3 regions of the Pseudomonas sp. PGPR40 genome follow, and region 2 is predicted to be linked to each of the others. Evidence: predicted binding sites of a transcription regulator. Region 2 holds the regulator's gene; each other region holds the start of a gene.
What was found. Region 2 encodes FliA, which starts transcription of late flagellar genes. Its sites were predicted from a motif close to CTAAAGTTTNNNNNNNNNNNGCCGNTAA; they were not measured.

Region 1 (6,401 bases), on a different contig from region 2:
TGCTGTCGCCGATCACCTTGACCGCCGCTTCGGAATGGCTTTGCAGGCGTTCGATCATCGACTGGATTTCCGCCGTGGACTTCTGAGTACGCTGGGCCAGCAGGCGCACTTCGTCGGCAACCACCGCAAACCCGCGACCTTGCTCGCCGGCCCGGGCGGCTTCGATGGCGGCGTTGAGGGCCAGCAGGTTGGTTTGCTCGGCGATGGAGCGGATCACCTCCAGGACACTGCCGATTTGCGTGCTTTCGTCGGCCAGCGTACGAATCACTTCGACGGCTTGATCGATGGTCGAAGACAGCTTGTCGATCTGCTGCAAGCTGCCGTCGATGTTGACCTGGCCCTGCTGCGCCTGAGATTCGGCATCGCGCATTTCGCTGGCCGCGTGTTCAGCGTTTTTGGCCACATCCTGCACGCCGTAGGTCACTTCATTGATCGCAGTCGCCACCAGTTCCATTTGCTGCGATTGCTGCTGGCTGCGTTGCTGGGCCTGCGTGGCATCGTTGCCCAATTCGCTGGAGGACTGGCCCAAGGCGCTGGCGGATACTTGCAACTGACTGATCACCAAGCGCAGTTTCGCGGTAAAGGCGTTGAAGTGCCGGGCCAATTGCGTGACTTCATCCTGGCCATGGGTATCGAGGCTGCGGGTCAGGTCGCTTTCACCGCTGGCGATGTTGGCCATGGCGTTCACGGTTTCCTGGAGCGGGCGCACGATGCTGCGGGCAATCATGATCACCAGCAGCGCCATGATCAGAGCAATCACCAGGCCCACGAAAGACGCCTTCCAGACCTGCGCATAAAACTCGGCCTGCATGTCATCGATGTACACGCCAGAACCGATCACCCAACCCCAGGGCTCGAACAGTTTGACGTAGGAGGTTTTTTCCACCGGCGCGCTGGCGCCCGGTTTTGGCCAGCGATAGTCGACCATGCCGGCGCCCTTGGCCTTCGCGATGGCGACCATCTCGTTGAACAGCGCGAAACCGTCCGGGTCGCGGATCGTCGAGAGATTCTGGCCTTCGAGCTTCGGATTGGTCGGGTGCATGACCATGACGGGCGTCAGGTCGTTGATCCAGAAATAATCATTCTGGTCGTAGCGCAAACCGCGCACGGCGGTCAGTGCCTGTTTTTGCGCGGCGTCGCGGGTGAGGGTGCCGGCAGTTTCCAGGCCATGATAGTAGGTGAGAATGCCACTGGCGGTCTGCACCACGTGCTGGGTCTTCTGGGCCTTGGCCTGATAGAGGTCGTCGTGAATCTGCTTGAGCATCAACACGCCCAACGTCAACAGCATCACCACGGCCACGATCAAAATGAGCCACAAGCGCCGGCTGATCGACACACTGCGCAAGCTGTTCATACGCTGTTACTCCGTTTTCTTGTTCTTGTCATAAACGATCGCCAGCATCCAACCACGCTTTGCCGATCGAGCCTATGCGACTCAGGTCCTATTACGCGGCAGCGTAAATGGGGCGTGTCTGATAGGATTTCGGCCCCGCACGGAAAAACCTGAGCCCAAGGCCTTTTTTCACGCAATTTTTACGGTTTTGTGTGGATCTTGCGCGCGCGGGGATTCAGCCAGGGCTGATCGCGTTAACGCTTATAAATTATTAACGGAGCATGCCTGGGGGCATGGCTTCTTGGGGGATTGATGGATCTTTGGACGGCCTTTCAGGCATTGATTTTAGGCGTTGTAGAAGGGCTGACGGAGTTCTTGCCCATTTCCAGTACCGGGCACCAGATTATTGTGGCGGACTTGCTCAATTTCGGCGGCGAGCGGGCCATGGCCTTCAACATCATCATTCAGCTCGGCGCGATCCTGGCGGTGGTCTGGCAGTTTCGCCGCAAGATCTTCGACGTTGTCATCGGCTTGCCGACACAACCCAGCGCGCGACGCTTCACCGCAAACCTGTTGATCGCTTTCCTGCCAGCGGTAGTGTTGGGGGTGATTTTCGCCGATCTGATTCACGAGTACCTGTTCAACCCGATTACTGTGGCCACCGCATTGGTCGTGGGCGGGGTCGTCATGTTGTGGGCAGAACGCCGTCAGCATGAAGTGCATGCTGAAAGTGTCGACGACATCACCTGGAAAGACGCCCTGAAAGTCGGCTTCGCCCAGTGCCTGGCGATGATTCCGGGGACCTCGCGTTCCGGCTCGACGATCATTGGCGGCTTGCTGTTCGGGTTGTCGCGCAAGACGGCCACCGAGTTCTCGTTCTTTCTCGCCATGCCGACCATGGTCGGCGCAGCGGTGTACTCGGGCTACAAATACCGCGATCTGTTCGTGCCGGCGGATTTTCCGGTGTTTGCCATTGGCTTCATCACTGCGTTTATCTTCGCGATGATCGCCGTCCGCGGCTTGCTCCTGTTCATTGCCAGCCACAGCTACGCGACATTCGCCTGGTATCGCATTGCGTTCGGTCTGGTAATCCTGGCCACCTGGCAATTCGGTTGGGTCGATTGGACAGCAGTCAAGCCATGAACGACTCCAGCACGCGCAACAACGCCGGACGGAAGTCCGGGGGAGCCATTCAAAACCTGCGGCTGAAACTGCTGGCGTTCGCTGTGCTGTGCGCAGTGCCATTGTTTGGCTCGATGTCGCTGTGGCTGCGCGGGGTGTCGGTGATTCCCCTGGCGGCCTACGGCATCGTCAGCGTGCTGGCGTTTTTCCTGTACTGGAGCGACAAGCACAAGGCCCGCGCCGACAGCTGGCGCACACCGGAAAACGTCTTGCACGCGGTGGAGCTGGCGGGTGGTTGGCCGGGCGCCTTGCTGGCCCAGCAAGCGTTTCGGCACAAGACCCGCAAAGTCTCGTTTCAGTTGGTGTTCTGGCTCATCGTGCTGATGCATCAAGTGTTCTGGATCGACCAGCTGTTTCTGGGCGCTAACCTGTTCGCGTTGTTTTAAGCACTTTAAAGCAACAAGCCGACCTGCGTGCGCTTGGGCAACTTGCTCACCACCAATTGGTGGGAACGTTGCAACAAGCCTTGCAGCTCTTCGGTGCCCAGCGGGTAGGGCGTTTCCATGATGATCCACTGAGCCCGGGCCAGATATGGCGCCGGGTGAATGCCCGGCCGGTCGCAATGGCCCAGGAACAGGTCCTTGTCGACCTTGAAAGCCAGGGACTGTCCCCGCAGGTTCTGCAAGGCGAACATCTTGTTCCCGGCAATCGAAAACACCCGCACGCCACCCCACTTGTAATCCTCCCGCGCACCGGGCAGCGCCAGGCAGAATTGCGCGACGTCCTCTTCGCTCATTAATCCGGCTTTCATAACAGTCTGTCCCCACACGCATTGAATGATTCGATCAAATGGTCGATCCAGGCGCGCAGTGCCGGCATCACCCCGCGTCGATGAGGGTAGACGGCTAGCAGCCAACCGCCCGGCAATGACCAGTCGGGCAAGAGTTGCACCAGCTCGCCGTTTTTCAGCTCCTGCTCGCAATGCATCATCGGCAACATGGTAAAGCCTTGGCCATTGAGGGTGCAGGCTTTGCGCACGATGAAATCGTCGATGCCCAATCGCGCTTCGAGACTCAGGTCGTAACTTTTGCCTGTTTGATCAAGCAGGCGGATATGCACCATGCGGTCGGCTTCCAGGGCGCCGAGCACGGGCAGGTTTTTCAGGTCTTCAGGATGATTGATTTCACGACCCAGCAGAAATGCGGGGCTGGCAACCATCGCCATTTGGGCCTGACGTAAACGGCGGGTGACCAGTAATGGATCTTCATCACCCAGATCCCGCACTCTCAAGGCGACGTCGACGCCCTCGGTCACCAGATCAACCCGACGGTTGAGCAGCATGACCTCCAGCTGAACCTGAGGGAATTTCTCCAGGAAGTTACTGATCACCCCAGGCAGCATTTCGTGGGCCAACCCCACGGGGCAGGACACTCGCAAGCGCCCCCGAGGCTCGCTGGACATACTGGCCACCGCTTCGTCGGCCATCTCGGCTTCCAGCAGCATTGCCTGACAATGCCGCAAATAGCGCTCACCCACGGCTGTCAGGTTAAGTTGGCGGGTGGTGCGTTGCAGCAGGCGCGCGCCCAGGCGTTCTTCCAGCTCGGCGATGCGTCGCGACAACCGCGACTTGGGAATCCCCAGTAGACGCCCGGCCGCCGCGAAGCCACCGGCTTCGACCACTTTGGCGAAGTAGTAGAGGTCGTTGAGATCTTGCATTGATTTTAAGCTCGACTGTTCTATCAGTGGGACGAACTATCGCATTGTTACCGACTAATCAGCTATTGGTTTCGTCGGTAGGATTGTCTCCATCAGATCGCCCGGTGGCGATCCTCACCTTGGAGATCCCACATGAAATTACTGCATATCGATTCGAGCATTCTGGGTGACAACTCGGCTTCCCGTCAGCTGAGCGGCGAAGTGGTCAAAACCTGGCAAGCCGCCGAGCCTGGCGTTGTGGTGACTTACCGCGACCTGGCCGCCGATGCCATCAGCCATTTCTCCGCCGCCACTCTGGTCGCCGCCGGCACCGCCGCTGAGCTGCGCAACGCCGCGCAACAGCACGAAGCCGATCTGAGCGCGCAGGCCTTGGCCGAATTCATCGCCGCCGATGCTGTCGTGATTGCCGCGCCGATGTACAACTTCACCATCCCGACCCAACTCAAGGCCTGGATCGATCGCATCGCCGTAGCCGGCCAGACTTTCCGCTACACCGAAGCCGGCCCTGAAGGCCTGTGCGGCGGCAAGAAAGTCGTGATCGTCTCGACTGCCGGTGGCCTGCATGCCGGTCAAGCGACTGGTGTTGCACACGAAGACTATCTGAAAGTGCTGTTCGGTTTCCTCGGCATCACTGACATCGAGTTCGTCCGCGCCCATGGCCTGGCCTACGGTGATGAAGTGCGCACCAAAGCCATGAGCGACGCTCAGGCGCAGATCAGCGAGCAATTGTTCGCCGCCGCGTAAGGCTTGGGTAAAGACGTAAACAGCTCGGGCAATACCCCTGAAACTCTGTATTCTGGTCATCGTGATGGCCAGGTACGGAGTTTTTTGTTTCTGGCGGTTATCCGTTTCTGGCCCAGGTTATGCAGTCGAGGGCTGACATCTGCGGTCAGGTAACAGGGTGGGGCCTCCCATGGTGCGTCTTTGTGCAACGCTACTGATTTGCCTGCTCGGCAGTCTGAGTCTGGTGCACGCCGCGTCTGCGCCACATCCTCCCTGGAGCGCCGGTTTCCATGAGATGACCTTCCTCGATCCGCTGGATTTGCAGCCGATGCGTGCCATCGCTTTTTACCCGTCCAGTGAAAAGGAACATTCCAGCACGCTGGAGGGTTACTCGGTCGAAGCCGGTGAAGACACCAAAGTCGCCATCGGGCGTTTCCCGATGCTGATGCTGTCTCACGGCAACACCGGAACCCCGCTGGCCCTGCACGACCTCGCCACCTCATTGGCACGCAAAGGCTTTGTGGTGGTCGCGGTGATCCATCCCGGCGACAACTCCAAAGACCACAGCCGTCTCGGCACCTTGAGCAACCTTTATGGGCGGCCGATCCAGATTTCCGAAGCCATTACCGCGACACTGAGCGACCGGACGCTCGCGCCCTTCGTCAATGCCGAGCAGGTCGGGATGATTGGCTATTCGGCGGGCGGTGAGACCGCGTTGATCCTGTCCGGCGCCACCCCGGATCTGAATCGTCTGCGCCGTTATTGCCAGGAGCGCCCGGATGATCACGATGCCTGCGACACTCAAGGCGAACTGATCGTCGACCGTGATGACTTGCAGCCAGTGGCGGACCCGCGCGTGCATGCCTTGTTGCTGATGGCGCCGCTGAGTCTGAAATTCGGCCGTCATACCCTGGCCGACGTGCATGTGCCGGTGCTGCTATACAGCGGCGACGGCGACAAACTGGTGGCATTCGATAAAAACGCCGCAGCGCTTGCGCGCAAGCTGCCGACCGCACCGGACTTCAAATTGCTGGCCGGGGCGGGGCACTTCGTATTCCTGGCGCCCTGCGACGAAGAACAGATCGCCGCCATGCCGGCACTGTGCACCGACGCTGACGGCGTAGACCGCAAGGACATTCACCGCAACATGATTTCCGAAGCCGGACGGTTCTTCGCCCATGCCTTGGGCAAGCCCACCCGCGCCGGCATGCAAACCGCGGATCAATAAAACGCCGCTGACCCGTAGGAGCCCGGCTTGCCGGCGAAGGCGTTTTCATGGGCGCTGCATGACGTGAAGCCGCTTTCGCTGGCAAGCCAGCTCCTACGAGGAGCTGCACCGCATTCGGATGATCTTTTGATCTTGAAAACCAAAAAGCCCCGTCACCAGGACAGGGCTTTTCAATTGAAGCTTGCAGCAGCCTTACATCAACACACCCTGACTACGCAGGTAGTCGTCATAGGTGCCGCTGAAGTCGATCACACCGTTGGCACTCAACTCGATGATGCG
Region 2 (6,401 bases):
GCCAAAAGCTCGCCGAAACTGGCCGAAGAGCTGGTGCCGGGGGTGGTTTCGCTGTCGCAGCTGCTCAAAGTCTTGCAGGCGTTGCTGGCCGAGCAGGTGCCGGTACGGGACATCCGCAGCATCGCCGAAGCCATCGCGAACAACGCCGCCAAGAGTCAAGATACTGCCGCTTTGGTGGCCGCGGTGCGCGTCGGCGTATCTCGTGCCATCGTGCAAAGCATTGTAGGGACTGAGTCGGAGCTGCCTGTGATCACCTTGGAACCAAGGTTGGAACAAATATTGCTCAATAGTCTTCAGAAGGCAGGACAAGGCTCGGAAGAGGGCGTTCTGCTGGAGCCCAGCATGGCGGAGAAACTGCAACGTTCGTTGATCGAAGCGGCACAGCGTCAGGAAATGCAAGGTCAACCGGTGATTCTGCTGGTGGCCGGTCCGGTTCGCGCGATGCTCTCGCGATTCGGCCGGCTGGCAGTCCCGGGTTTGCATGTGTTGGCTTATCAGGAAATTCCTGACAACAAGCAAGTGACCATCGTTGCGACAGTAGGGCCCAACGGCTGAGGTAGTGGTTTATGCAAGTTAAGCGTTTTTTCGCCGCCGATATGCGTCAGGCCATGAAACTGGTTCGCGATGAACTGGGCGCCGATGCCGCCATCATTGGCAATCGCCGGATCGCCGGTGGTGTCGAGCTGACGGCTGCCCTGGACTACAAATTGTCGGCGCTGGCCCCGCGTGTTCCGAACATGGAACTCGAGGATGAACTGCGCAAGACCCAGTCGCGGATCGCTACCGCCCAGGCCGAACTGAGCCTGCGTAGCGATGGCGAGAGCGACAAAACCACCAACCGCCAATTGTTCGCCGGCCTGCCGTTGACCGCCGCCGAGCCGCTGATCGAACCGACGCTGGCCGAGCCCCGGCGCCCGGCACCCGCGCCTGCCACAGCCACCGGTGTCGACCCGCGGGCATTCGACTCGATGCGTTTCGAACTCAACAGCCTGCGTGAATTGATGGAAGTGCAACTTGGCTCGCTGGCCTGGAATCAACTGCAAGGCAGCCGTCCGGCCCAGGCCAACCTCTGGCGCCGCCTGCAACGCATCGGTCTGTCCGGTCCGCTGTCGCGCGATCTGCTGGCACTGATTACTGAAATTGAAGAACCCCGTCAGGCCTGGCGCATGTTGCTCGCCCACCTGGCGCGGATGATCGCCACCCCGGAAGTCGAGCCGCTGGAAGAGGGCGGCGTGATTGCCATGGTCGGCCCGGCCGGCATGGGCAAGACCACCACGCTGGCCAAGCTCGCGGCCCGTTATGTGCTCAAGTACGGCGCGCAGAACATTGCGCTGGTGAGCATGGACAGTTATCGCATCGGTGCTCAGGAACAGCTCAAGACCCTGGGCCGCATTCTCAACGTATCGGTCACCCACATTGACCCGGGCCAATCGCTGGTGCAGGCAATGGAGCCCTTGCTGCGCAAACGCGTGGTGCTGATCGATACCGCCGGCCTGCAGGCCAGCGATCCGGCACTGCGCATGCAACTCGAAAGCCTGGCCGGACGCGGCATCAAATCAAAAAATTATCTGGTCTTGGCAACCACCAGCCAGAAACAGGTTCTAACCGCCGCTTATCACAGTTACAAACGTTGCGGCCTTGCCGGCTGCATCCTGACTAAACTGGATGAAACGGCAAGCTTGGGCGAGGTGTTGAGCCTGGCCATCAGTCATGAGTTGCCGGTGGCGTATCTGACCGATGGCCCGCGGATCCCGGATGATTTGCATCTGCCGCGTCGTCATCAGCTGGTCAGCCGCGCCGTGAGTGTGCAAATGCAGGAAGAACCCAGCGAAGAAGCCATGGCTGACATGTTCGCTGATATTTACCACAGCCCGACCAAGCAGGTTGGCTAAGGTATTAATGAACAGTTTTTGTACCTACATCGATGGTCTGCCATGCATTGTTCAGTTGGTGAACGCGCAGCCAGTAATGTGGCCTCCGTCTATGCAAGACAAGGTAAAGAAATAACATGGGCAGCATGCATCCCGTACAGGTGATCGCGGTGACCGGCGGCAAAGGTGGCGTCGGGAAGACTAACGTGTCAGTGAACTTGTCCCTGGCTCTAGCTGAGCTCGGCCGGCGCGTCATGCTGCTGGATGCCGATCTGGGGCTGGCGAACGTCGACGTCCTGCTGGGGCTGACACCCAAACGTACCCTGGCCGACGTGATCGAAGGCCGCTGTGAACTGCGCGACGTGCTGTTGCAAGGGCCCGGCGGTATTCGCATCGTCCCGGCCGCGTCCGGTACGCAGAGCATGGTTCATCTGAGCCCGGCCCAGCATGCCGGCCTGATCCAGGCTTTCAGTGACATCGGCGACAACCTCGACGTATTGGTGATCGACACCGCTGCGGGCATTGGTGACTCGGTGGTCAGTTTCGTCCGCGCAGCGCAAGAAGTACTGCTGGTGGTGTGCGACGAGCCGACCTCGATCACCGACGCCTACGCGCTGATCAAACTGCTGAATCGTGACTACGGCATGAATCGCTTCCGTGTCCTGGCCAATATGGCGCAGAGCCCGCAGGAAGGCCGCAACCTGTTCGCCAAGTTGACCAAGGTCACCGATCGTTTCCTCGACGTCGCCTTGCAATACGTCGGTGCGGTGCCTTACGACGAAAGCGTGCGCAAGGCCGTGCAGAAGCAACGTGCCGTCTACGAAGCCTTCCCGCGTTCCAAGTGCGCCCTGGCGTTCAAGGCCATTGCACAGAAGGTCGATACCTGGCCGCTGCCGGCCAACCCGCGTGGGCACCTGGAGTTTTTCGTCGAGCGCCTCGTGCAACAGACCGCAGGACCCGTTCTATGACAGCCAGCGGTTACAACCTCTACAAGCAGTCGGCACGTGACGCGCAGTACGAGCTGATCGAGCGTTACGCGCCACTGGTCAAACGCATTGCCTACCACCTGCTGGCGCGTTTGCCGGCCAGTGTCCAGGTCGAAGACCTGATCCAGGCCGGGATGATCGGCCTGCTTGAAGTTTCCACCAAATACGACGCCAGCAAAGGCGCGAGTTTCGAGACGTACGCGGGCATTCGAATCCGCGGCGCGATGCTCGATGAAGTGCGCAAGGGGGACTGGGCACCACGCTCGGTTCACCGCAATACCCGCATGGTCAGCGACGCAATTCGCTCGATTGAAGCTAAAACCGGTCGTGACGCTAAAGATCATGAGGTTGCGGCCGAACTCCAATTGAGCCTCGACGATTATTACGGGATTTTGAACGACACCCTGGGCAGCCGGTTATTCAGTTTCGACGATCTGTTGCAGGACGGCGAACACGAAGGGCTGCACGAGGATGGCGCCAGTGCTCATCTCGAGCCGTCACGCGATCTGGAAGATGAACGCTTCCAGAAAGCGCTGGCGGACGCGATTGCCAATTTGCCGGAGCGTGAGCGACTGGTGTTGGCGCTGTACTACGACGAAGAGTTGAATCTCAAGGAAATCGGTGAGGTCCTGGGGGTCAGCGAATCGCGGGTCAGCCAGTTACACAGCCAGTGCGCGGCCCGTTTGCGGGGGCGTTTGGGGGAGTGGCGAGCGCGCTGACAGGCAGTGTGGGGACACTGCGAACGAGGTTGGTACGGCATTTTGCTGCATCAGTCACGGCCCGTTGTAATCCATGCAACTGTTGAGTGTTACGCCGAATTGATTGAACGGCGCGTTCAGGTGCTGCGCGCGTTTTAAGACTGCTTGGAGGTCGAATTGGACAAGAATATGAAAATCCTCATCGTTGATGACTTCTCGACGATGCGGCGGATCATAAAAAACCTGTTGCGTGACCTTGGGTTCACCAACACGGTCGAGGCGGACGATGGCACCACTGCCATTCCGGTTCTCAACAGCGGGAGCATCGACTTTCTGGTAACGGACTGGAACATGCCCGGCATGACCGGTATTGATCTGCTGCGCCACGTGCGTGCCGATGAAAAACTCAAACACCTGCCGGTGTTGATGGTCACGGCCGAAGCCAAGCGTGAGCAAATCATCGAAGCCGCTCAGGCGGGTGTGAACGGTTATGTGGTCAAGCCATTCACGGCTCAGGCGTTGAAAGACAAGATTGAAAAGATCTTCGAACGCATCGGTTGATGTGCAAAGCCAGTCCGTCACGGGGGAGCTATGGAGCATAACGAATCTTCACAGGGCGATTTCGAGTCGACCCTGAAAAAACACGCGGTCGAACTGGTCGAAAGCCTTGAAAAAGGTAGGTTCGGCGACGCTGTGCAACTGATCCATGAGCTCAACCAGACCCGTGACCGCGGCCTGTACCAGGAAGTGGGCAAGCTCACCCGCGAGCTGCATAGCGCGATCGTCAATTTCCAGATTGACCCGCACATGCCGCAAGCCGAGGAAGTGTCTCAGATCACGGATGCCACCGAGCGCCTGGGGTATGTGGTCAAGCTGACCGAGGCCGCGGCCAACCGCACCATGGACCTGGTGGAAAACGCCACGCCGCTGATCAACAGCCTGAGCGACGAAGCTCAGGCGCTGAGCACGGATTGGGGACGGTTCATGCGTCGCGAAGTCGGGGCTGAAGAGTTCCGCGAACTGGCCCGGCGGGTTGACGGTTTCCTGACACGCAGCAGCGAAGACAACCGCGTCGTGTCGAGCAACCTCAACGACATTCTGCTGGCCCAGGATTACCAGGACCTCACCGGTCAGGTGATCAAGCGCGTGACCCAATTAGTCACCGAAGTTGAAAGCAACCTGCTCAAGCTCGTGCTCATGGCCAGTCAGGTCGACCGCTTTGCGGGTATCGAACATGACCGTGAAGCAATGCTCGCTGAAAAAGATCCGCAAAAACATCTCTCTCAGGGTGAAGGTCCGCAGATTCATGCCGATAAAAGAGAAGACGTTGTGTCCGGTCAGGACGATGTGAACGATTTGCTATCCAGTCTTGGATTTTAGGTTTTCAGGTTTTTAGACCTTTAGGAGCACCCCCTTAATGAGCTTCGGCGCCGATGAAGAGATCCTTCAGGATTTCCTGGTTGAGGCCGGCGAGATTCTAGAGCAACTGTCCGAACAGCTGGTCGAGCTTGAAAGCCGACCGGATGATGCGGATTTGCTCAATGCAATTTTTCGCGGTTTTCACACTGTAAAAGGGGGCGCCGGCTTCCTCCAGCTCAACGAGCTGGTGGAGTGCTGTCACATCGCCGAGAACGTGTTCGACATCCTGCGCAAGGGTGAACGGCGCGTCGACTCGGAACTGATGGACGTGGTTCTTGAAGCACTGGACGCGGTGAACGGCATGTTCAGCGAAGTCCGCGAACGCAGCCCGATCACGGCTGCCACGCCTGAATTGCTTGCAGCATTGGCCCGTCTGGCCGAGCCGCAAAACGCCGATGAGGCAGCACCGGTCGCTGAGGTGGTGCAAGAGCCTGCCGCTGAAAGCGAATCAGGCGACATCACCGATAACGAATTCGAACAACTGCTGGACTCGCTGAATGCCGTCAAGGCCCAGGCCGAGGTGCCTTTGGTTGCTCCGCCTGCCGACGATGCGGCGACAAGCGACGAAATCACCGATGCCGAGTTCGAGTCGTTGCTCGATCAATTGCATGGCAAAGGCCAGTTCGCCGCCGATGCAGTCGTCGCAGCGCCCGCCGCACCGACTGCCCCGAAAACGGCAGGCGACAGCTCCGACATCACCGACGACGAGTTCGAAGCACTGCTCGATCAGCTGCACGGCAAAGGCAACTTTGCAGTCGATGCGCTGGAGTCGGCGATTGCTTCGGCCCCGGCCCCGGCTGCGCCAACCGCTAAAGCGGCCGGCAGCGATCTGATTTCCGATCACGAGTTCGAATCGCTGCTCGACGAATTGCACGGCAAAGGCAAATTCACTGAAGTGGGCACCGGTTCTGCTGTTTCTGCAGTAGCAACCCCGGTCGCCAAGGCACCTGTCGCCAAAGCGCCCGAGCCAAAAGCCCAAGCGCCCAAGCCTGTTGCCGCTGCTGCGCCGGCTGCTGCTCGTGCCCCGGCTGCGCCACCAGCGGAAAAACCGGCCAGCGAAGCCGAGACCACCGTGCGGGTCGATACCGCGCGTCTCGACGAAATCATGAACATGGTCGGTGAGTTGGTGCTGGTGCGTAACCGCTTGGTCCGTCTGGGTCTCAACAGCGGCGATGAAGCCATGTCCAAGGCCGTGTCGAACCTCGATGTGGTCACGGCCGACCTGCAAACCGCGGTCATGAAGACCCGGATGCAACCGATCAAGAAAGTCTTCGGGCGCTTCCCGCGCCTGGTTCGCGACCTGGCTCGCCAGCTCAAGAAAGAGATCAACCTGGAACTGGTCGGCGAAGAAACCGACCTCGACAAGAACCTCGTCGAGGCCCTGGCCGACCCGTTGGTCCACTTGGTGCGTAACTCGGTCGACCACG
Region 3 (6,401 bases), on a different contig from region 2:
GCCGAAGGCTGCGCATTGGTGGAGCGGGCGCTGACGACCCGGCGCTTCGGGCCTTATTGCCTGCAAGCGGCGATTGCGGCGGTGCATGCCGAAGCAACCACGGCGGCGCAGACGGACTGGCCGCAGATTGTCGGTCTGTATGACGTGCTGCTGCGGGCCGTGCCGTCGCCGGTGATCGAACTCAACCGCGCGGCGGCGCTGGCCAAGCGCGATGGACCGCTGGCCGGGCTGACATTAATCGAAGGGATTCTGGCGCGGGGCGAGTTGCTGGATTACCACTTGGCGCACTCGGCGCGGGCAGAGTTTTACCGACAGTTGGGCAGGGTGGAAGAGGCGCGGGCGGCGTATGAGCGTGCGCTGGAATTGACGCAGCAAGTGCCGGAGCGGCGGTTTATCGAGGGGCGGCTTCGGGCGTTGGAGTGAGGTGATCTTGCGGGCCCCTTCGCGGGCAAGCCTCGCTCCTACAGGATTGAGTCGATCACACTTTTACGATTCGACTCGCATCTGTAGGAGCGAGGCTTGCCCGCGAAGGGGCCAGTGAAACCACATCACTCCAGCATCTTGCCAAGCAACCAACTCCCCGCCGGCCCCGGCGGATGCAGCCGCGACCAGAGCGCATCGACATACACCGGTTTCGGCCAGCCGCGCACCTTCAGCTCCACCAACGACCCCGCCCCGAATCGCCCCACCAGCCACCGAGGCAACGGCGCCCAGCCGAACCCGCCCTGGGCCATTTCCAGCAGCATCAGGTAACTCGGCGCCGACCAGACGCGCCCCTTCGCGCGGCTTTCATACGGATTGATGATCGTTGCCAGACGCAGCTCGCGGTGCTGTTCCAGCACGTCCTGATCGATGCCCTTCAGCTTCGCCAACGGGTGTGTATGGGACACGAACAGGGCGATTTCCGTGCGCTCGTCCACCGTCGAACTGACCAGGTCTGGTGGGTAATTGTCCTGCATCTCGGCGAACGCGACATGGGCTCGGCCGCGTTGCACCAGTGCCACCAGGTCATCGCATTCGGCGATCAGGCATTCCAATTCCAGGTCTGGATAACGCTGCTCGAAAGCACTGAGCGCCGCTTCAAAACGGTCGGACTGATAAGTGTCGGATATCGCCACGGTCAGCTTCGGTTCGACGCCTTGGGAGAGTTGGCTGGCGGTCATTTCCAGACGGCTGGTGGCAGCCAGAATCTCCTCGGCCCGTTGCAGCATGACGTGCCCGGCCGGGGTCAGGCTCGGCTTGCGACTGCTGCGGTCGAAGAGGGCAAGGTTCAGGTCGATTTCCAGGCTGGCCACTGCGGCGCTGATGGTCGACTGACTGCGACCGAGCTTGCGCGCCGCCGCAGAAAACGAGCCTTGAGTCGCCGCCTGGACAAACGCCAGCAACACTTCGTGGGAAGCCATGAACTATCGCCTTGATCGATGGTTATTGGTTATGAAGTATCGTTTCGATAATCGATCATGGCAACCACAGTCACTCAGGGAGTCTGGCCATGAACGCCAACAAATCCATCACTGAACGAATGTTCCAGGCCATCGGTTTCGAACTGCTGGCGATATTGATCTGTACCCCGCTGCTGGCCTGGATCATGGACAGACCCATGCTGGAAATGGGCGCGGTCACCCTGGCCATTGCAGCCCTTGCCCTGGCCTGGAACGTGGTCTTCAACGGTCTGTTCGACCGGTTGCTCAAGCGCTTTGCCATTGTGCGCAATGCCTGGGTGCGCGTGGTGCACGCGCTATTGTTCGAAGGCGGTCTGGTCGCGTTTGGCGTGCCGTTGATTGCCTGGTGGCTGAAGATCAGCCTGTGGCAGGCGTTCCTGCTGGACATCGGCGTACTGCTGTTTTTCCTGCCGTACACCTACGTTTATCACTGGGGTTATGACGTAGTGCGTGAGCGACTGTTGGTGCGCAGGGTTTGCGAGGTTTAAAAAGTCGTGTAGGAGCGAGGCTTGCCCGCGAAGAACGATGACGCGTAATACCTGAAAAACCGCGGTGCCTTCTTCGCGGGCAAGCCTCGCTCCTACAAGGGGGAGTATTGAGGCAGATGAGTTTCTGTGACAGTGGAATGGCGTCGCTGACCGATGGTCGGAAAGGGCTCAAGAAAGCATCTGGCCCGCCGATGAGGCTGATGTTGATCTTCCGATTCTGGTGGTGAACCAGTGTCGCTGACAGGGATGTCCGGACATCTTGCATGCCACTTGGGCGTGCCTTATCCCTGTCATGAGATATCACTCGATGTTTTTGCAAAAATCCCTGAGAGCGCAAATCCTCGCCCTGTTGAGCGGCAGCCTGTTGGCGATGTTGCTGATCGCTTTGGCTTGCTTTCACTTTCTGTCCAGCGGTGTTCAGAGTTACGCGAACCTGATCGAAGGCCCGTTGCACACCTCGCAATTGATCGATGAAGCCAACCTGCAATTCAAGGTGCAGGTTCAGGAGTGGAAGAACGTTCTGCTGCGCGGCAAGGAACCTGCGAACCTGGGCAAATACTGGAAGCAGTTCGAGGACCGCCAGCGCGACGTGCAGGGCATCCTCGGTGAACTGGCCGGGCAGAAAGGCATCGAGCCGCAACTCAAGACCCGCATCGAACGCTTGCGTGAAGAACATCGTGTATTAGGTGCGGCCTATCAGAAGGGCCGTGATGCCTATGTGGCGGCCGGTGCCGACCCAACGGCCGGCGACAACGCAGTCAAAGGCGTGGACCGTGCCGCCAGCGAGCAAATGAGTGAACTGGTCAGCGAACTGCGCAAGCAGGGCACCGAGCAATCGAAACTGATCAGCGCCAGCGCCGACCAGACCGTGTTGTTGGGGCTGGTGGTGATGCTGGTGTCGGGCCTGCTGATTGGCCTGTTGAGTCTGTGGCTGGTCAACCGCAACCTGGTGGAGCCGATCCGTAAACTGATCGACTATGTGGCACAACTCAGCCAAGGGCGCTTCGCCGAGCGCGTGGCCAGCAGCCGGCAGGACGAGTTGGGCAACCTGGCCAAGGCCGCCAACACCTTGCGCGATTTCCTCGCCGAAACCTTCAGCCGCTTGCAGCGCAGTGCGACGGACCTGGACAGCGCCAGCGGCGAATTGAACTCGATTGCCGGCCTCATGGCCAGCGGCACCAACGAGCAATTCAACCGCACCGATCAGGTGGCCACGGCGATGAACGAAATGTCCGCCACCGCGCAAGAAGTCGCGCGCCACGCAGCCGATGCGGCACGTGCGGCCGACGACGCCGACCAATCCGCCCAGCAGGGTGAAAAAGTCATGCAGGGCACCATTCACACCATCACCCAAATGCGCGGCGAAATCGCCAATACGGCCACGGTCATCCGTCGTCTGGAAGCCGACAGCGGGCGCATCGGTAAAGTGCTGGAAGTTATTCGCGGCATTGCCGAACAGACCAACCTGCTAGCGCTCAACGCCGCAATCGAAGCGGCCCGTGCCGGAGAAGCCGGGCGTGGTTTTGCGGTGGTCGCCGATGAAGTGCGCAGCCTGGCCCAACGCACGGCAGCGTCGATCATCGAGATCAACCAGATCATTCAAACCGTGCAAACCGGTGCGGTGGACGCGGCCCAAGCCATCGAAAGCGGCCAGTCGCGCAGCGAAGAAAGCGTCGAGCAAGTGACTCAGGCTGGCGCCATGCTCGAGCGCATCACCCATGCCGTGGAAGCCATTCGCGACATGAATCGCCAGATCGCCACCGCCGCCGAAGAGCAGACTTCAGTGGCCGAAGACATCTCGCGCAACCTCACCGAAATCACCAGCATCGCCAGTACCAACCTGGACAACGTGCAGCGCACCGAAGCGGCCAGCCACAATCTGCATGGCTTGTCGGGGCAGTTGAATGAAGTGACGGCGCGGTTGAGCGCCTAGTGAAATGGGCTGTGTACCGATTCGGTTACCGACTCGGTACACAGTCGCTCTCAAGTTCGCGCCGCACCAGTCGATGATGGATTTAATAACTCCACATGGATAAATCTCATGGTCAGTATCAGCTCCGTTTCGATCAACCAGACTGTCTCGACGTCTTCGAGCAGCGTCACGATCAGCGACAACAGTGAAGACACCTCAGTTGCAGCGACTACCGAGGCGACCAAGATTGCCGCTGGCGGTGCTCCCGCGTCGAGTGACAGCAGTTCCAGCAGCAGCGAATCCGATACGGTGAAACAACTGCGCAAGCAGATCGCCGAGCTGCAAAAGCAATTGCAGGAACAACAGCAACAGCTGCAAGCGGCCCAGGCCAGGCAGGAAAGCGAAGCCAAAGTAGCGGACGTCGCGGCGGCTCAGTCGCAGGTTGCGGCCACTTCGGCTTCATTGCTGACGGTGACGGCGGCATTGTTGCAGGCGTTGCAGGATGAGGGTGGCAGTACGTCGGGTTCGCTGGTCAGCACCGCCGCTTAAGTCCGTGAGGGCAAACTGAAAGTAAACGTCGTGCCTTGTTGCTCGGTCGACAGCACCTCCAGCTTTCCTCCATGGGCCTGCGCAATCTGACTGGCAATGTACAACCCCAACCCGAGACCGGTCTGCGAAGTTGCGCCAGCTGGTTTCGAATAGGGCTGGAACAGATGCGGCAGCGCATCTTCGGCAATCAGCCCCTGGTTTTTTACGCTCAACACAAAGTGTCCGTCCTCGACCTGCGCGCTGACCTCGATCGGGCCGTCGGGATCTCCGTGGACAACGGCGTTCGCCACCAGATTGGATAACAATTGCGTGACCCGTTCGCGATCGCAATGAACCTTGCTCAGGTCGCCAATCGACGACTGAATGATGCGTTTGGGGTGAATGCTCTGGATCTCGGAAATCACATGCCGCAACGCATCCGCCAGATCCGGGCACGGCTCCATGTTCACCGGGATGCCTCGGCCCAGTGAACCCCGCGCGAAGTCCAGCACATCGTCCACCAGTTTGGTCGCACGTCGGGCGCTGGTGAGGATATGCCGGGCCCGTTGCTCATTCGCCGGGTCAGAGACTTTGCGCAGGAGCATTTCGGCGCCGGCACTGATGGCGAACAAGGGGTTACGCAAGTCATGGCCGAGTACGGCGATGAATTGTTCGGGTAGTTCGGCGGTTTGGCACTCCTTCATCAGCGTCGCTTCGGTCCGTTGCTGGTTTTCTTCGGCTTCGATCTGCAGCGCGAGTATTCGGGCGAACGACTCCATGGTGCTCTGGATCGTGCTGGACTTGAGCGGCGCCGGATTGGGATCAAGAGCACAAAGGGTGCCGAAAAAGCGCCCATCGGTGCGCACTATCGGGACGGCAATGTAGCTTTCGAATGGATAGGTACGGGGCGTGTGGTGATCTTGGTAGAGCGGTTCTTCACTGGCCTTGTCGATCACCACTGAATGTTGGCCCTGGCGGATTTCGTCGCACAGGGTGGCGACCAGCTCCAGTTCATCGCCCACCTGCACACCGACATCCAGTCGATCGAGCACCGCGCAGACGGTCCAGGAGTCTTCGGTAACACGGGCCACCGCCGCGAACCGCAAGCCGGTCAACTCGCTGATCACCTGGAGAATCGCCGGCACCGCACTGATCCGGCTGATTGTGGCGATGTCTGCTGTCGCTGTTTGCCCCATATCCGTGGTTCTCTGCTTCAACATGCCGAATGGTTTTGAGGGATTCTAGCGGGCTTGTGAGAAATGGCGCGACTTCGTTCGTCGCTTCAGTGAATGGCCTGACGCCGAACGCAAAAAAGCCGCACGACCGGAAAGTCGTGCGGCTTTTTGGCAGTTGAATCACGTGTCTTGTTTGTTGCTCAGAACCTTGCCGGTGGTGGCATCGAGATCCACGTCCCACTCAGTGCCGTCAGCCATCCGCAGTTCGACTTCATATTCGTAACCGTTGAAGTGGTTATCCAGGTCGGTATCGGTAATCGTGGCACCCGGGTGCAACTTCAAGGCAGCCTGGTTCAGTTCTTCCAGGGGTTTGATCTTGCCACTCTTGACCAACTCAGGGATTTGGTCGACGCGTACGTCAGCCTGGGCCAGGCCAGCAGTGAGGGTCAGGGCAGCGGCGGTGAACAGGGCCGTTAAGGTTTTCATGAAGTTCTTTCCTTGGATGAGCTGTTTAAGTGGGATCAGGTTAAACAGCGCAACTTAATTCACCCTTAAAAAGCGTTTCGGGCTTCGATTGCGCCGTTTGTTCAATTCCGTTATCCCGGCAACCTCTCATGCTGCGACCTCTATCAATGGAGGTGGTGATGAAATTCATTTTTGCGCGGATCTATGGGCCAATATTCTGGGGCGGATTCATCGGGGTCGGCCTTTGGCTAACAGGCGTTGCCGGGTTAGGGGTGGGATGGCTGTTGCCGGTGTTTCTCGCAGCGCTAGCCATGTCGTTTCTGGCCGAATGGGCTTTACCCTATGAGACGTGCTGGAATCGCTCGGCCGGTGATCGCACACGAGACATCGT

Region 1: MEB48_RS04055 (methyl-accepting chemotaxis protein) is a predicted target of FliA. The motif match lies at 1,481-1,508, and genes of this name have one in related genera.
Region 3: MEB48_RS10070 (methyl-accepting chemotaxis protein) is a predicted target of FliA. The motif match lies at 2,098-2,125, and genes of this name have one in related genera.

What each region holds. Positions count from the first base shown of each region.
Region 1 covers NZ_JAKLSP010000003.1:31,140-37,540, reverse strand. Annotated here, with positions in the region: gene MEB48_RS04055 (methyl-accepting chemotaxis protein) at 1-1,354, opposite strand, end outside; gene MEB48_RS04050 (undecaprenyl-diphosphate phosphatase) at 1,646-2,476, shown strand; gene MEB48_RS04045 (DUF1294 domain-containing protein) at 2,473-2,901, shown strand; gene MEB48_RS04040 (MmcQ/YjbR family DNA-binding protein) at 2,907-3,266, opposite strand; gene MEB48_RS04035 (LysR substrate-binding domain-containing protein) at 3,263-4,171, opposite strand; gene MEB48_RS04030 (FMN-dependent NADH-azoreductase) at 4,304-4,915, shown strand; gene MEB48_RS04025 (alpha/beta hydrolase family protein) at 5,085-6,122, shown strand; gene MEB48_RS04020 (ABC-F family ATPase) at 6,315-6,401, opposite strand, start outside.
Region 2 covers NZ_JAKLSP010000005.1:106,358-112,758, reverse strand. Annotated here, with positions in the region: gene flhA (flagellar biosynthesis protein FlhA) at 1-555, shown strand, start outside; gene flhF (flagellar biosynthesis protein FlhF) at 567-1,892, shown strand; gene fleN (flagellar synthesis regulator FleN) at 2,009-2,839, shown strand; gene fliA (RNA polymerase sigma factor FliA) at 2,836-3,576, shown strand; gene MEB48_RS06555 (chemotaxis response regulator CheY) at 3,745-4,116, shown strand; gene MEB48_RS06550 (protein phosphatase CheZ) at 4,147-4,935, shown strand; gene MEB48_RS06545 (chemotaxis protein CheA) at 4,973-6,401, shown strand, end outside.
Region 3 covers NZ_JAKLSP010000009.1:57,845-64,245, reverse strand. Annotated here, with positions in the region: gene MEB48_RS10085 (RNA polymerase sigma factor) at 1-423, shown strand, start outside; gene MEB48_RS10080 (LysR family transcriptional regulator) at 549-1,403, opposite strand; gene MEB48_RS10075 (multidrug/biocide efflux PACE transporter) at 1,493-1,930, shown strand; gene MEB48_RS10070 (methyl-accepting chemotaxis protein) at 2,238-3,863, shown strand; gene MEB48_RS10065 (hypothetical protein) at 3,972-4,391, shown strand; gene MEB48_RS10060 (GAF domain-containing sensor histidine kinase) at 4,388-5,566, opposite strand; gene MEB48_RS10055 (PepSY domain-containing protein) at 5,726-6,031, opposite strand; gene MEB48_RS10050 (sterol desaturase family protein) at 6,190-6,401, shown strand, end outside.